One region of the Mesorhizobium sp. M0676 genome, then DNA from elsewhere that is predicted to be linked to it. Evidence: predicted binding sites of a transcription regulator. Region 1 holds the regulator's gene; the other holds the start of a gene.
The links. Region 1 encodes LexA, which represses DNA repair genes until DNA is damaged. Its sites were predicted from a motif close to TGTTCNNNNTGTGTTCNG; they were not measured.
Positions count from the first base shown of each region.

Region 2: the regulator LexA is predicted to act here: its motif matches at 1,211-1,228, upstream of NKI35_RS12775 (putative DNA modification/repair radical SAM protein).

Region 1 is NZ_JAMYPU010000025.1:16,765-20,177, forward strand. It holds partial or broken gene NKI35_RS23900 (ComEC/Rec2 family competence protein) at 1-1,230, shown strand, start outside; gene lexA (transcriptional repressor LexA) at 1,224-2,006, opposite strand; partial or broken gene NKI35_RS23910 (GntR family transcriptional regulator) at 2,209-2,969, opposite strand; gene kynU (kynureninase) at 3,138-3,413, shown strand, end outside.
Region 2 is NZ_JAMYPU010000009.1:200,523-203,935, forward strand. It holds gene NKI35_RS12770 (glutamine synthetase family protein) at 1-1,110, shown strand, start outside; gene NKI35_RS12775 (putative DNA modification/repair radical SAM protein) at 1,230-2,465, shown strand; gene NKI35_RS12780 (UdgX family uracil-DNA binding protein) at 2,468-3,413, shown strand, end outside.

The DNA.
Region 1 (3,413 bases):
ATGCTTGTCGCCGTGCTGTTTGATCGCGCCGCACTCACCATGCGCAATCTGGCGATCTCCGCCATTGCCGTCATCCTGGTGTCGCCGCACGAGGTGGTCGGTCCCAGCTTCCAGATGTCGTTTGCCGCCACCGCCGCCCTTGTCGGCGCCTATGCCGGCTGGGCCGATTACCGCGCCGACAAGGTGAGAACGCCGTCGGCAAAGCGCTCCTTCGTCGGCTTCCTGTCGCGAAAATTCGCGCTGGCCATGGGCGGCCTCGCCATGACCTCGATCATCGCCGGCAGTGCAACCTTGCTGTTCGCCATTTGGCATTTTCAGCGTGTGTCGCCGCTCAGCCTGATCGCCAATCTGGCCGTGATGCCGATTGTTTCGGTGATCGTCATGCCCTTTGCCGTGCTCAGCGCACTGGCGATGCCGTTCGGCGCCGACGGGCCGTTCCTCTATGTGATGGGCAAGGGTCTGATGGCGATGATCGCTATATCGGCCTGGATTTCCGAGCGCTCGCCGGTCGACGCCGTCGGGCTGATCTCCATCCGCTCGGTGCTGTTGGTGGCGGTCGCCCTCGTCATCGCCACCATGGCCACCACCTGGCTCAGGCTGGCGGCCGTGCCTTTCGCGCTGGCCGGCCTGTTGACGGTGCCGCAGGTGCTTACGCCCGACGTGCTCATATCCGAGGACGCACATTTGGTGGCCATGCCGATCGGTGGCGGCGAACTCGCCCTCAACCGCGAACGCTCCAACGAATTCACCACGGACAATTGGAAACGGGCGCTGCGGGCCGAAACCATTGTCCCGCCCGAGATTTTCGAGGCAACAGATACGCGGTTCGATCTCGATCCGCTCGATCTGCCGCCCGGCTCGCCCTTCTATTGCACCGGCGATCTCTGTATCGCTCGACACCCTTCCGGAGCCATTGTAGCCCTTGCGAAAGACCGCAAGACGGCGCGGCCGGCCTGTGCCTTCGCGAGCCTGATCGTCATCGATGACGCCACCGCCTACAATCCGTGCCGCGACCCGCTGGTCCTGGTCGTGACGAAGAAGCAGCTGGCCCGCGACGGCAGCGCCGCCGTCTTCTTCGATCCGCAATCGGCAGCGGCAGCGCCAACCATCCGGTTCGCCGTCGACAAGCCGTATCGCCCCTGGCACGAGCAACGCCGCTTCTCCCGCGACGCGCGCGGCCTGCCGCCTTACAACCAGCGTGAAAAGTACAAACCCAAGCCGGCTCAGTAGCGCCGGATCAATCCGACAAGCTTGCCCTGCACCTTCACCCTGTCCGGTCCAAAAATGCGGGTCTCGTAGGCCGGGTTGGCGGCTTCCAGGGCGATCGAGGCGCCCTTGCGGCGGAAGCGTTTCAGGGTCGCTTCCTCATCGTCGACCAACGCCACCACGATCTCGCCGGGGCTGGCTGTGTCGGCATTGCGGATGATGACCGTGTCGCCATCGAAAATGCCGGCCTCGATCATCGAATCGCCCTTGACCTCGAGCGCGTAGTGTTCGCCGCCCATGATCATATCGGGCGGCACCGAGATCGAATGGGTCTGATGCTGGATGGCGTCGATCGGCACGCCGGCGGCGATGCGTCCCATAACCGGGATTGAAATCGCGGAAACGGCATCGTCATTGCCGGCCGACATCGAACGCGACGGCGAGCCCGGCTTGATCTGGCGGCCGAGACCGCCTTGGCCCATCGCGCCTTGTCCTTGGCCGCCTTGCCCTTGGCCGGTTTGACCAAGACTGCCCTGAATGACGCTCGGCGAAAACTTCCTCGCCGCATTGAGGCCTGGTGCGATCGAGTCGGGCAGCCGCAGCACTTCCAGCGCGCGCGCCCGGTTCGGCAGCCGGCGAATGAAACCGCGCTCCTCAAGCGCCGTGATCAGGCGGTGGATGCCGGACTTGGAGGCGAGGTCAAGCGCTTCCTTCATCTCATCGAAGGACGGCGGGATTCCGCTCTCCTTCAGGCGTTCATGGATGAACATCAGAAGCTCATGTTGTTTGCGCGTCAGCATCGCGGCCCCCAAGGGTTCTGAAACCAGAATCGGAAAAAACAAACCCAGAACAAACACTATCTGTTCCAGTTGTGTTCCGCAACCTTTTAAAGTTTAATGAATGTGTTGACGTTTTGTTCAGCGTAACGTTCGGCGCTGCGAGCGCCGCCTGCCCAACTGCCGGCAACGGGGTGAAACGAAGACAAAGTGCCTGCGTCGTCGGCTACGATCGCCGCTTCCTTTTCGGACGGGGCTGCGCAGCATCCGCGCCGGGTTCGCTCTGGGCATAGACCTGCAGCGTGTAGCCGATGTGAGCGGTCATCAGAGTTTTCGCACGTTCGACGTCGCGACCGAGGGCCGCTTCCATCAGGGCGGTATGGTGTTCGATCGCCACGGCGTCGCGCAGGGCCGCCACGGCCTTCCGGTGTCCGTCCGTGCGGCCGGCGGCGGCGCGCAGCGTCGGGGCCAGACCCAGAAAGCGGTGATGGCGATGCAATTGGTCGGAAATCGTTGCATTGAAGCGCAGCAGCCAGCTGGATGTCGCGGCACTGAGCAGCGCCGCATGGAAGGCATCGTGTTTTTCGTACCACGCGTCGACCGCATCATCCGATCGTCGAGAACAGACCCGCACCGTGAGAGACGATAGTGGGCGGCAACGACCGCGTCTTCCCACTCACGGTCGCCCTTCTCGATCGATTCCACCAGCAGGGGCAGTTCGACCACCAGCCGCGCACGCGCCAAATCCTCGAGCTCCGCCCGAGAGACGGGAGCGACCGCAAACCCGCGGTTGCTGATGGCGGTCACAAGCCGTTCCGCCTCCAGCCGCGACAGCGCCTCGCGCAACGGCGTCCAGCCGATGCCGTAGGTGTTGCGCAGCGTGCTCAGCTTCAACGGCGCGGCAGGCGCCAGCCGGGTCGCAAGAATATCGCGCCTGAGCAGGCGATAGGCCACTTCCGTCTTCGAGGTCTGCTCGTCATCCAGCATCGTGATCCATCAGACATAAACGCTCGGGCGGATCATTATATATCAAAGCCTTTCAGTGGGTGAATTATATATAATGTTTGACAGTTCAAGGGCGACCACTCAAGATCGCCGGCATGTTTGGGCGGCAGGCTCCGCCGCGCGCGTTTGTCCATGGAGGGGCGCCGGATCATGAGCACGACACCCGATCTCGCTACAATCGAAGCAATGGATGCCGCCGATCCGCTGCGCTCCATGCGTGAACGCTTTGTCTTGCCGCAAGGCGTGATTTATCTCGACGGCAATTCCCTGGGCGCCGCGTCAGCGGTCGTCTTCAGCGAACTGCAGCAGGCCGCCACGCAGGAATGGGCGCACGACCTCATTCGCGCCTGGAACACCGCCGGCTGGTTCAACATGCCGGTGGAACTCGGAGATCAGCTCGGGCGACTGATCGGCGCGGCTGATGGG
Region 2 (3,413 bases), on a different contig from region 1:
CTGGTGCCGCTTTACGGCACGAACCCGCCGCGCGGCCAGTTGCTGATGGCGATGTACCATCTCGAGGGACAGCCTATGTCGTCGGACCCACGGCTGGCGCTGGCCAGGCAGGTCGACATCTTGGCGGCCAAGGGCCTCTATCCCGCCGGCGCCTTCGAACTCGAATTTTTCCTGCTTGCCAATGAGCGTGACGCCGACGGCAAGGTAAAGCCGGCGGACGCCGTGCTCGACGGCCGCCGCTCGGCCAAGACGGAAGTCTATTCCGTCGACCATCTGCACGGCATGGAGCCGCTGTTTTCCGACATCTATGCCGCGGCTAAGGCGCAAGGCATTCCGGCCGAAACGGTGATTTCCGAATACGCGCCCGGCCAGTACGAGCTGACGCTGAACTATCGCAAGGATGTCATGCGGGCGGCCGACGACCTCGTCATGTTGAAGCGGCTGGTGCGGGCGCAGGCGCGCCGCCATGGTGTCACCGCCTGCTTCATGGCCAAGCCGATCGAAAAATACGCCGGCTCCGGCATGCATTTCCATGTTTCGTTGCAGGACAAGAACGGCCGCAACGTTTTTGCCGAGGCTGGCGGCGAAAGCTGGTCGCTGCCGCTGCTGCAGGGGCTCGGCGGGCTGATCCAGACCATGGCCGAATCGATGCTGGTGTTTGCGCCGCACGCCAATTCCTGGCGGCGCTTCGTCTCGCAGTCCTATGCGCCGGTGGCGCCGACCTGGGGCGTCAACAACCGTTCGGTGGCGCTGCGCATCCCGGCGGGCGACGCCAAGAACCGGCGCATCGAGCACCGGCCGTCGGGTGTCGACGCCAATCCCTACCTGATCGCGGCAACGGTGCTGGCCGGCATCATCAAGGGTCTGGATGAAGGCCTCGACCCCGGCCCCGAAACCACTGGGAATGGCTATGAAGCCGCCATCACGCGCACGACCATGCCGGTCGACTGGCGCGCTGCGATCGAGGCGGCGCGGGCCTCGAGCTTCCTGAAAGAGGCGCTTGGCGAGGATCTGCATCGCACCTTCGTGGCGATCAAGCAGTCGGAGTATCTGCGCGTCGCCCGCACCGTCAGCGAGCTGGATTACCACCTCTACCTCCACGAGGTCTGATAGACCGCCTGGAACTCGGGCAGTCGTCCTGCTAGCCCGACGATAAGGCGGCGATCACTTTTTCGCCGCCTGCATCAAATGAGGTGGCGCTGCAGCCTTCAAGAACATATCATGAACGGATGAGCGCACCCACCGTCCGTGAAAAGCTGGCAATCCTGTCTTACGCCGCCAAATACGATGCTTCTTGCGCCTCGTCCGGCTCGGCGAAGAAGGATTCGCTCCAATCCGGCGGTATCGGCTCCACAGAAGGCATGGGCATCTGCCATTCCTACGCGCCGGATGGCCGCTGCATTTCGCTCCTGAAAATCCTGCTGACCAATTTCTGCATTTACGATTGCAGCTACTGCATCAACCGCTCGTCATCGAATGTGCGCCGCGCCCGCTTTAGCATCGACGAGGTGGTGAAGCTGACCATGGACTTTTATCGGCGCAACTACATCGAAGGCCTGTTCCTGTCCTCCGGCGTCATCCGTTCGCCCGATGAGACCATGGCCGAAATGGTGGAAGTGGCGCGGCGGCTGCGGCTGGACGAAAAATTCTCCGGCTATATTCATCTGAAGACCATTCCGGAAAGCTCGGCCGAACTGGTCGAGCAGGCCGGACTTTATGCCGACCGGCTGTCGATCAATGTCGAGCTGCCGACCGATGAGGGCGTCAAGAAACTGGCGCCGGAGAAGAAGCCGGAAACGATCCGCCTTTCCATGGCGAACCTGCGCCGGAAGATGGAGGAAAAGGCCGAGCCGACGCTGAGGACCAGGAAGCGCGAACGCTTTGCGCCCGGAGGTCAGTCGACGCAGATGATCGTCGGCGCCGACAAAACATCCGACGACGGCATTTTGCACACCAGCGCGCGGCTCTATGGCAGCTATCACCTGCGGCGCGTCTATTACTCGGCCTTCAGCCCGATCCCGGATTCGTCATCGTCGCTGCCCCTGCTGAAGCCGCCGCTGATGCGCGAACACCGGCTTTATCAGGCCGACTGGCTGATGCGCTTCTACGGCTTTTCACAGCCGGAAATCCTCGCCGGCAGCAGCGACGGCATGCTCGATCTCGCCATTGACCCCAAGCTCGCCTGGGCTTTGCGCAATCGGGCGAGGTTTCCGGTCGACATCAACCGCGCCGACCGCGAAGCGCTGCTGCGGGTTCCGGGTCTGGGCACCAAGGTGGTGGCGAAGATCCTTGAAACCCGCCGCCACCGACGCATGCGGCTGGAAGATGTCGGACGGATCTGCCATTCGATCGCCAAGCTGAGGCCCTTCATCATCGCCGAAGGCTGGTCGCCGGGTGGACTGACGGACAAGACCGGCTTGCGCGACACGATCGTAAAGTCCTGCGAACAACTGTCTCTGTTTTGACCATGCAGCCGGCCCAGCTCGACCTTGCCCGATACACTGTCCGGCTAGCGAGCCAGACCGATTTCGCCGGTTGGCGCGATGCGGCACGGCGTCTGGCGCTGAATGAGGTCCGGCCTGAGGATATTAGTTGGGGTGTCGGGTCCGACGCCAATGATCCTCAAGATGCCTTGCCGGCGGTGCCAGAGGGCGCGCAGCTTACCGTCCCGCGCGAGTTCATCGCCCATGCCGAAACCGCCTTCTGCCACTCCGACCCCGGCCGGTTTGCCTTTCTCTACTGGATGCTTTGGCGCCTGCGCACCGAGCCGAAACTGCTGGCGATCGCATCCGATCCCGACACCAGGCGGCTCGAAGCCATGGAAAAGGCGGTGCGGCGCGACAGCCATAAGATGCATGCCTTCGTACGCTTCCGGAAGATCGGCGACGGCGAGAACGAGCGCTACGTCGCCTGGTTCGAGCCGGAGCATTTCATTGTCGAGCGCAACGCGGATTTCTTCGTCCGGCGGTTCACCGGCATGCGCTGGACCATCCTGACGCCCTATGCCTCCGCCGACTGGAACGGCGAAAGGCTGGCGATCGGGCCGGGTGCGGCCAAGGGCGATGCACCCGATCAGGACGACACCGAGGCGTTGTGGCTGACCTATTTCGAAAACATCTTCAACCCGGCGCGGCTCAAGGTGAAGGCGATGCAGAAGGAGATGCCGAAGAAATATTGGCGGAACCTTCCCGAGGCCTCGCTCATTCCAGATCTGATCGCAGGAGCGGACGAGGCCGCCAGGGATATGATTGCCAGACTGCCGACAATGCCGGCGCCGCACCACGCCAAGCTGCAGGCGAAACATTGGCCGAAGCGCGAGCCGGCCGAGGCGCCGGACGATGACGCCAACACCGTTTCCGAGCTACGCGAAGCCGCGAAAGGCTGCCGCCGCTGCCCGTTGTGGCGCGACGCGA